One region of the Rhodococcus oxybenzonivorans genome, then DNA from elsewhere that is predicted to be linked to it. Evidence: riboswitches for the same ligand, from Rfam matches in the RefSeq annotation. Region 1 holds a riboswitch; each other region holds the start of a gene.
The links. Region 1 has a riboswitch for thiamine pyrophosphate ahead of thiC (phosphomethylpyrimidine synthase ThiC). Riboswitches for the same ligand answer to the same signal wherever they lie in the genome.
Positions count from the first base shown of each region.

Region 1 (3,269 bases):
TTCCGTACGGCATCGAGCGCTTCGGCGTGGAGCAGCGGATCGCCGTGCATCGACGCGCAGACCGGGTCGACGACGAGCGGGACCGGATGCTCGCGCCCGATCCCCACTTCTGTGCAGACACCCGCGACCGCCTCGATGATGGCGGTGGACGCCAGCATGCCCGTTTTCGCCGCTCCCACGCCGATGTCGCCGACGACGGAGCGCACCTGCGCCGCCACCGTCTCGGGTGGAATTTCGTGGAACCCGCTCACACCGACGGAGTTCTGCACGGTCACGGCGGCCACCGCGACGCATGCGTGGACACCGCACAGAGCCATCGTCCGTGAGTCGGCCTGAATTCCGGCGCCACCGCCGGAATCGGTGCCGGCGATGGTGAGGACTCGGACGGGGGTCTGGCCGTCGGGGGCCAGGGGCAGCAGCTTCACGGAGGGGACCTTACCGATTCTCTGAGGTGACGGATTCGACGGGCAGATATACGCGGCCACCTGCGCCGACGAACTCGTCCGACTTCTCGGCCATGCCCGCCTCGATGGCCTCCACCGAATCGAGGCCGTTCTTCTCGGCGTACTCCCGGACATCGGCGGAGATCCGCATCGAGCAGAACTTCGGGCCACACATCGAGCAGAAGTGGGCCGTCTTCGCGGGCTCCGCAGGCAGGGTCTCGTCGTGGAACTCACGGGCGGTGTCCGGGTCGAGGGACAACGCGAACTGGTCGTGCCAGCGGAATTCGAAGCGCGCCTTGGACAAGGCATCGTCTCGTTCCTGCGCCCGAGGGTGCTGCTTGGCGAGGTCGGCGGCGTGCGCGGCGATCTTGTACGTGATCACGCCGGTTTTGACGTCGTCGCGGTTCGGCAGCCCGAGGTGCTCCTTGGGCGTCACGTAGCAGAGCATGGCGGTGCCCGCCTGCGCGATCATCGCCGCACCGATGGCAGACGTGATGTGGTCGTAGGCTGGGGCGATATCGGTGGCCAATGGGCCCAGGGTATAGAACGGCGCCTCTTCGCACAGTTCCTCCTCCAGGCGTACGTTCTCGACGATCTTGTGCATCGGCACGTGTCCGGGGCCTTCGATCATCACCTGCACGCCATGGGATTTCGCGATCTTCGTGAGCTCACCCAGGGTGCGAAGCTCCGCGAACTGCGCCTCGTCGTTGGCATCCGCGATCGACCCCGGCCGGAGCCCGTCGCCGAGCGAAAACGTGACGTCGTAGCGGTGCAGGATCTCGCACAACTCCTCGAAGTGCGTGTACAGGAACGACTCCCGGTGATGTGCCAGGCACCAGGCCGCCATGATGGAGCCGCCGCGCGAGACGATGCCGGTGACGCGACGCGCGGTCAGCGGAATGTATCGGAGCAGCACTCCGGCATGGACCGTCATGTAGTCGACGCCCTGCTCGCATTGTTCGAGCACGGTGTCCCGGTAGATCTCCCAGGTGAGGGCGGTCGGATCGCCGTTCACCTTCTCGAGTGCCTGATAGATCGGCACGGTACCCACCGGGACCGGTGAGTTACGCAGGATCCACTCGCGTGTCTCGTGAATGTTCTTGCCGGTCGAGAGGTCCATGATGGTGTCGGCGCCCCAACGGGTGGCCCACACCATCTTCTCCACTTCTTCGGCGATCGAGGACGTGACCGCGCTGTTGCCGATGTTCGCATTGATCTTCACCGCAAACGCCTTGCCGATGATCATCGGCTCGAGTTCTGCATGCTTGCGGTTGGCCGGGATCACGGCCCGTCCCGCAGCGACCTCGGCGAGCACGGTGTCCGGTGAGACACCCTCGCGCGCAGCGCAGTAACGCATTTCCGGGGTGAGGACGCCCGCCCGGGCGGCGTCCAGTTGGGTCTGCCCGCGATCCCCGGACCACTGCTCGCGGATGCGGGGCAGCCCGGCGGAAACGTCGATCTGGGCGTTGGAATCGGTGTACGGGCCGGACGTGTCGTACAGGTCGAGATGCTCACCGTTGGTCAGGTGGACGCGCCGGACCGGTACGCGAATGTCGTCGCTCCACTGCACGTATTCCTTGGTGCTGCCCGCGATAGGCCCCGTCGTGACGGACGTGGCCGTAGATACAGTTCTGCTCATCGAGATGCTCCCTACGCCGGCATTACCCGGACAGGTTCGACGGTCGACGGCCCTAGCCGTCCTCTCAGCCCGCTGGTGCGAGCCCCCGTGGATGTGTAGTTGTCGCACAGACTGTAACCGACATGTCTGTGAGAAATCATTCCGGGGAACCTTGGACAGCGGCCCGGAGAGTCGGTATAAATGGTGACGTACATCACGTTTTGATCACGGAGCAAACACCAGGAGGTCGCAATGCTGACGGACTCGCAGGTTGTGGACGTGATCGACAATGCCGGTCAGAACCGCTTCGAGCTGCGACTGAGTGGGGACCTGGTCGGAATCCTCGGATACTACGACCTCTCGGGGCCGCCGACCGGCGCCGGCGCCGGGGTCGGGGTGACGGCCGGTCGGCGCCCGCCCGGCGTCCCGGCTCCGATCGTCTCGTTCATGCACACGGTGATCGTCGAGGACTTCGGGCATCGCGGACTCGCGTCGATGATGGTGGGGCGCTCCCTCGACCTGGCCAGGGAATACGGCTGGAAGGTGCGACCGGTGTGTACCTACGTCCAGCGCTTCCTGTCGGCCCATCCGGAGTACCGCGATCTTGTGGTACCGATCGAACGCTGACCGCTGCGCGAAAAACCCGGCAACGAATCGATCCCGGTTACGGCGTTTGTGCTCCCCCCGTCTGCGACTTACTGGTTCCATGGTGGCATGGATCACATTTCGAAGTCTTCCCCGGCGGGCAGTGCCTCGGCGTCGGGCAATGTCTCGGCCGCCGATGTTCGCGTACTCGACGATCCGGCTCACGAACGCTTCGACTTGTGGCTCGGTGACGAACTCGTCGGGATTCTCGGCTATCGCGACGAGGACGACATTCCCGGCTTCACGGCGAAACCGGGTGAGGTGGTGGCGTTCATGCACACGGTGGTGAAAGAGGAATTCGGCGGACGAGGATTGGCCGAAACACTAGTCCGCGCAGCCTTCGACGAGGCACGCGCTCGCGGGTGGAAAGTACGCCCGATCTGCACCTACGTCCAGCGCTATCTCTCGCGGCACCCGGAGTCCCTCGACATCCTCGTCGAGGACTGAATGTCTCTACGCCTCCGCGTTCGTGCAGTTGCGTCAGTCTCCGAGGTCGACGATGACCGGCGCGTGATCGCTCGCGCCCTTTCCCTTACGTTCGTTGCGGTCGATCTCCGCCTTGT
Region 1 covers NZ_CP021354.1:1,531,653-1,534,921, forward strand. The annotation lists gene thiD (bifunctional hydroxymethylpyrimidine kinase/phosphomethylpyrimidine kinase) at 1-425, opposite strand, end outside; gene thiC (phosphomethylpyrimidine synthase ThiC) at 436-2,082, opposite strand; TPP riboswitch at 2,074-2,181, opposite strand; gene CBI38_RS07305 (GNAT family N-acetyltransferase) at 2,314-2,688, shown strand; gene CBI38_RS07310 (GNAT family N-acetyltransferase) at 2,776-3,153, shown strand; gene CBI38_RS07315 (exodeoxyribonuclease III) at 3,187-3,269, opposite strand, start outside.

Region 2 (3,269 bases), 590 kb from region 1:
GTCCCGGTGGAATCCTTCATGTACTGGGACGAGAGCATCTGCTGGCTTTCCCGCACCAGCGACTCGTCCGGGAACGCACCGGGATTGGCGTCGATCAGCATCTGCGCGGCCTGATCGGGCTGGTCGGCCGCGAACTGGTAGCCCCGCTGCAGGGCCTGGACGAACTTCCGTGCCTCCTCGGGGTGCTCGGCCATCCATCCCTCGTTGCCCTCGATCACGAGTGCATACGCGTCGGGAAATCCGAAGTCCGTGTAGTGGAAGTACCGCATCGGCGTTCCCTGGTGCTCGGCCTCGATGCCTTCCCACGCGAAGAATGACACGGTGAAGTCGGCGGTGCCGGAGTAGACCGCCTCGTACGCGGACGTGCCGAGGGTGACGGTGGTGAATTCACCCTTGCCGCCGTCGTTCCGGATGATCTGTTTCAGCGTCGCTTCGCCGTCGGGGTCGGCGAAGCCCGCGTAGATCTTGCCGTCCAAGTCCCGAGGGCGGGTGATGTCGGGGCGGTCCGCCCTGACCGCGATGCCCGTGGCCCAGTGCTGCAGAGGTGCGAGCACGGACTTCGTCTGGGCACCCGCAGCCTTGGAGAAGGTCGCCGAACTCTGGAAACTCACGCCGAACTCGGCATTGCCGGCGTCGACGAGCGTGTCAGGGGACGTGTCGTTGTACGGCAGAACCTCCACGTCGAGTCCGGCGTCGGCGAAATAGCCCTGTTCGAGGGCGACGAACAAACCGGTGTGATTGGTGTTCGGCGTCCAGTCGAGGGCGAATCTGATGGTGTCGCCCGACGACCCGTTGTCGGCGCACCCGGCCAGTACGGAGAGTGCGGACACGAGGACGACGGCTGCAGCGGCGGCGCGCTTCGTGCGCGCGAAGAACGTCACGACTTCGGCCACTTCTGCTCGTTCAGGGCGGTATCCCAGAACAGGAGTTCGTACCGGCTGGCGACGACGAACGCCTCGATCATGGCCTCACGCTGCGCTTCGGTGGCGGCGTCGGCGGCAGCGTCCACCAGTTCGCGGGCGGTGGCCACGGCAGCGTGGAATTCCTCGGCATCGTAGGTGGTCACCCACTGCGCGTACGGATGCGATGGGTCCGCGGAGAGCACCTCGCGGGCGCTGGCGGCGAGTCGTCGTCCCACGTCGGCGTAGATCCAGAAGCAGGGCAGTACCGCAGCCGCGGCAACCGGATACGGCTCGGTGGCGGCGACGGCCGTCAGATAGGAGACGTACCCGAGACAGGCCTGCGAATGCTGCGGCTGAGCGTCCGACGCGGGCAACTTTCCGCCGCTCAGCAGATTCTGGTGCAAGCTGGCCTCGACGGTGGCGGCGGTGGCGGCGGAGTTGGCCCAGAAGCCGGCGGCGACGGGGTCCGGAGCGTGCGCGGCCACCAGCGACAGCGCTTTCGCGTACCCGGTGAGGTACAGAAAGTCCTGTTCGATGTACGTGCGGAACACGTCCAGCGGAAGCGTGCCGTCACCGAGTCGGCGGAGAAATTCGAGCTCGTCGATCGCGTCCCGCAACACCGTGGTCCGGTCCCACAAGAGGTCCGTGAATCTGGTGTGCCGGCCCACGACGACGGCATCATGGACAGAGCTGTTCACTACAATGACATCCCTTCGTCAGCATTACCTGAGCAGGTTCCCGGGTGTGATCTCAGCCCCGCCCGTGCGGAGCACCCCGTGTCAGAACAAGCCGACCCTAGCACCGCCCGCCGGGAGCGCGGAAAAGCCCCGTTCACTCGGACACCTCTGCGCATCGTTGGTACCTTGGCCGGAGATTCCCGGTGAGGGGGTGTCAGTCGTGGAAGTCGAGAAGTCCGGCGACACGCTGGTCGTCCGCGCCCGCGACGGAGCGGTGTGCGGGCACGCCGACGGCGACGTCTACGCATGGAAGGGCATCCCGTTCGCGGCAGCCCCCGTCGGAGCGCTGCGGTTCCGGGCGCCCGCCCCACCGTCCCCCTGGAACGGTGTGCGCGACTGCGCCATCTTCGGGCCCATGGCGCCGCAGGGGAACGGCACCGCCGTGCCGATAGACGCGGGACTCGAGATGGACGAGGACTGCCTCTCGATCAACGTGTGGGCCCCGGAACCGGACGGCACACCGCGGCCGGTGATGGTGTGGATCCACGGGGGTGCGTACTGCCTGGGAACGGCGGCGCAGAGCATCTACGACGGGCGCATCCTGTCCACCGTCGGTGACCTGGTGGTGGTGTCGTTCAACTACCGGGTGGGTGCGCTCGGCTTCCTCGACCTGTCGTCGTTCTCCACGGCCGAGCACGTGTTCGAGACGAACATCGGACTGCGCGATCAGGTCGCGGCACTCGCATGGGTGCGCGAGAACATTTCGGCCTTCGGCGGGGATCCGGACGAGGTGACCGTGTTCGGCGAATCGTCCGGCGCCGGATCGATCACCACACTGATGACCTGTCCGAGCGCGGAAGGACTGTTCCACCGTGCGATCGCGCAGAGCCCACCGGCCACCTCCGTCTACGGGAGCGAGCGCGCCGCCACGGTGGCCCGGCAATTCCTCGACATCCTCAGGCTGGCGCCGGAGGAGTCCGCCACTCTGCTCCGCCTTCCGTACGACCAGATCATCGAAGCCAGCGACACGCTGGTCAACGAGGTGCCCACCAAGATTCCGGGCACACTCGCCATGGCACCTGTCGTCGACCGCGACTTCCTGCCGCGGTACCCGGTGGCGGCGTTCCAGAAGGGGTACTCCCACCGGATCCCGCTCATCATCGGTTCCAACAAGGACGAGTCCTCGCTCTTCAAGCTGATGAAGTCGCCGTTGCTGCCGGTCACGTCCGATTCGGTGCAGGAGATGCTCCGGGCCATCGCCACCGATCATCCCGACCTCCCCGCCAACCGGCTCGCCGACATCCTGGCCGCCTACCCGGACCGCGGAAAATCTCGGGGTGCGCTGGCGATGTCCCGAGATGCCGCGTTCCGGATGCCCGCCCTGTGGGTCGCGGACGCACACAGTCGCCACTCACCGACGTGGATGTACCGGTTCGATGCGGCCACCCCGATCCTCAAGGCTGCGCGCATCGGGGCGGGGCATGCCACCGAGCTGCCGTACGTGTTCGGCAACTTCGGCACCCTGAACGTCGATCCCACGTTCTGGTTGGGCGGGCGGAAGACGGCACTGGAGGTGTCCGGCCGCGTTCAGCGCCGATGGCTCGCGTTCGTCCGGCATGGCGTTCCGGCGGCGTTGGACGGGTCGAAACACTGGGCTCCCTACGACGAGGACACTCGCGCAACGCTGCTG
Region 2 covers NZ_CP021354.1:2,122,638-2,125,906, forward strand. The annotation lists gene CBI38_RS10215 (ABC transporter substrate-binding protein) at 1-881, opposite strand, end outside; gene CBI38_RS10220 (TenA family protein) at 878-1,600, opposite strand; TPP riboswitch at 1,594-1,689, opposite strand; gene CBI38_RS10225 (carboxylesterase/lipase family protein) at 1,800-3,269, shown strand, end outside.
Region 2: another riboswitch for thiamine pyrophosphate. It lies ahead of CBI38_RS10220 (TenA family protein); the one in region 1 lies ahead of thiC (phosphomethylpyrimidine synthase ThiC).

Region 3 (3,269 bases), 230 kb from region 1:
CGAGTACCGCTCGTCGTGCGGCGGCATTTCCTCGAGTCCGTGGTTACGGGCCTCCGCGTCGAACATGGAGGTCACGACGTTCCACCCGGCCCGGCCACCACTGATGTGGTCGAGCGACGCAAGCATCCGGGCGGCGTGGAAGGGCGTGTAGAAGGTGCTGGACACGGTGGTGACCAGCCCGATTCGCTCCGTCGCCCGGGCCATCGCCGACAACGCCGTCAGCGGTTCGAGAAACCACAGTCCGCCGGCGGCGGGGTCTCGCACCGAGTGTCCGTCGGCGAAGAAGACGGCGTCGAAGCAGCCACGTTCTGCGGTCTGCGCCAACTCTTCGTAGTAGGCGATGTCGGTGAGCCGTTCCACCTGCGACGCCGGGTGCCGCCAGGCGGCGCCGTGGTGTCCGCAGGCGAAAAGAAATGCGTTGAGGTGCAGTTGTTTACGTGCTGCCATCAGTCTTTGACCAATCCCCCGTCGACGACGAGATTCTGGCCGGTCACCGAACGCGACCACGGAGAGGCGAAGAACAGCACCGCGTCGGCGAATTCTTCCGGAGTGGTGACGCGTTGCAGGGGCGTACTCGCCGCAATGAGGTCGAACACCTCGTCCGGAGTGGCGGCGCTGGCGTCCGTGGTGCGCAGCAGCCCGCCCGACACCATGTTCACCGTGATGCCGTCGGGACCGAGATCGGCGGCGAGCGTGCGGGTCAGTGACAGTGCTGCAGCCTTGGCCGCCGTGTAATCGTGGTAGGGAACCACGGGGTTCTGGAACAAGTTGGTTCCGATGGTGACGATGCGACCGAAGCCGATGGAGCGCATGCCCGGTAGCGCGGCTTGCGTAGTGTTCAGAGTCGCCTTGACACTTCCTTGCAGCTGCGCGTCGAAGGCGTCCCACGAGATGGTGTCGGCCTTGTCGCGGGCGTCGCCGTTGAAGGAGAAATCGGCGAGCGCGTTGTTGATCACGGTGGTGATCGGTGAGCCGAAGTGGTCTGCCGCCGCGCCGAACAGGGCGTCCACTTGTTCGCGGTTCGTGACATCGGCCTGTAGCGCGATGGCCTGCCCGTCGCCCACCTCCGCTGCGAGCTCCTCGGCCGCGTCTCGGCTACGACGGTAGTTCACCACCACCCGTGCGCCCTGCTCGGCGAACGAGCGCACGATGGCGGAACCGAGGCCGCGTCCACCCCCGGTCACGAGAACGATCTGCTTGTCGATCTGCATTGCGCACCTTTCGTCCGGCCGCGAGGAACGCCGGACGACCGCACGCATCAGCGGTCGGCGCGACATCCCTTCGCTAGCACTACCTAGTTCAGGTTCGACGGGTGTGTTCTCAGCCGCCCAGCTTTCGCCGGGCAGCACCCCGTGTCACTGGCGACAGTCTAAGCGCAGTCGCCAAGAGAAAAAGCCGCACCCATCTTTGTTGCGCACAATTAAGTTGTGTGCAATCATTCTGGGGTGACCGACCCTCTCACCCTCGACCGCCAGTTGTGCTTTGCCCTTTACTCGGCATCGCGGGCCATGACGGCCACCTACCGGTCGCTGCTCGAGAAGTTGGGCGTGACGTACCCGCAGTACCTGGTTCTGCTGGTGCTGTGGGAACGGGACGGCCGCGGCGTGCGCGACATCTGCGACGCCCTGAATCTCGATACCGGCACCCTCTCGCCGCTACTCAAGAGACTCGAATCTCTCGGGTTGGTCGAGCGTCGTCGCGACTCGGCCGACGAGCGGCGGGTCGGTATCCACCTCACCGAGGCCGGGAACCAGCTGCGGCATTCCGCCGTGGGCATTCCGGCCGCACTGGCCGGCTCGACGGGTATGGACGTCGACGAGCTCGTCGCCCTCCGCGACACCTTGAGTCGTCTCACCGAATCGCTACACCAGTACACCGCAACCGATCCCCTGAAAAGGAAGTAATCCCGTGCAGATTCTCTACACCGCCGAAGCCCTCGCCACCGGAGAGGGCCGCAACGGCCGCGCCCGCACCTCGGACGGCCGACTCGATCTCGACCTTGCCATCCCCGTCGAGATGGGCGGTTCGGGCAACGGCACCAACCCGGAGCAGTTGTTCGCCGCCGGCTACGCCGCGTGCTTCCACTCGGCACTGCAGATGGTGGCCCGCCAGGCCAAGGCAGATGTCACCGACTCGGCGGTCGGTGCGCGCGTCGGAATCGGCTCGGCGAATGGCGGCGGTTTCGGTCTCGCCGTGACCCTCGAAGTGTCCCTGCCCCACCTCTCGCGGGACGAGGCTCTCGAATTGACCGAGAAGGCGCACCAGGTCTGCCCGTATTCCAACGCAACTCGGGGAAATGTCGAGGTCACCCTCGACGTCACCGAGGACTGAACCTACCGGCGGGCGTCGGTCACGCGAAGGTGTATTCGACGCCCGTCAGGTTCTCGGACAGCGACCACAAGGCACCCGCGGTCTTCTCGTCCCGCGACTTCTCATTGGAACCGACCACCTTCGGGTGGCCACGCTGCTCGAACAGCCCGTCCGGCCCGAGATAACTACCGCCCGCCACATCGGGAACGGCGGCCGCGTACAGCATGGGCAGAGCACCCATCTCCGCTGACTGCGCGAAGATTCGGTTACCGACGGCCATCAGCTTGTCCTGTACCGACTCGGTGTGGGCCTGCAGATTGGTCGATGCGTAACCGGGATGCGCGGCCACAGCCTTGACCGATGACCCCGCCGCGGCGAGTCTGCGCTGTAGCTCGTAGGTGAACAGAAGATTCGCGAGTTTCGACTGTCCGTACGCGCTCCACCGGTTGTACTTGCGGTTTTCCCAGTTGAGATCGTCGAGGTCGATGGATCCCATCTTGTGTGCGGTGCTCGACATCGTGACAATTCGGTCGGTGATCTTGGCGAGTAGCAGTCCGGTGAGCGCGAAATGGCCTAGATGGTTTGTGCCGATCTGCATTTCGAAGCCGTCGACAGTCTTACGCCGGGGAACCGCCATCACTCCGGCGTTGTTCACCAGCACGTCGACCGAACCGATGCCCGCGGCGAAGTCCCGCACCGAAGCCAGATCGGCGAGGTCGAGTCGGCGGACCTCGGCGTTGTCACCGATGGTGCGCGCGACCGCGTCGCCTTTCGTGGTGTCGCGGCAGGCGAGGACGACGTGGGCGCCCGCCTTGGCGAGTGCGCGCGCAGCCACCTCCCCCAATCCACTGTTGGCACCCGTGACGACGAACGTCCGGCCCTGCTGATCCGCGATGTCCGCTGCTGTCCACTTGGTCATGAGAGCAACCCTACGGAAGTCGGGACGCGGCCAACACCCG
Region 3 covers NZ_CP021354.1:1,302,331-1,305,599, reverse strand. The annotation lists gene CBI38_RS06275 (LLM class flavin-dependent oxidoreductase) at 1-447, opposite strand, end outside; gene CBI38_RS06270 (3-oxoacyl-ACP reductase) at 447-1,211, opposite strand; TPP riboswitch at 1,260-1,363, opposite strand; gene CBI38_RS06265 (MarR family winged helix-turn-helix transcriptional regulator) at 1,446-1,904, shown strand; gene CBI38_RS06260 (organic hydroperoxide resistance protein) at 1,909-2,331, shown strand; gene CBI38_RS06255 (oxidoreductase) at 2,351-3,229, opposite strand.
Region 3: another riboswitch for thiamine pyrophosphate. It lies ahead of CBI38_RS06270 (3-oxoacyl-ACP reductase); the one in region 1 lies ahead of thiC (phosphomethylpyrimidine synthase ThiC).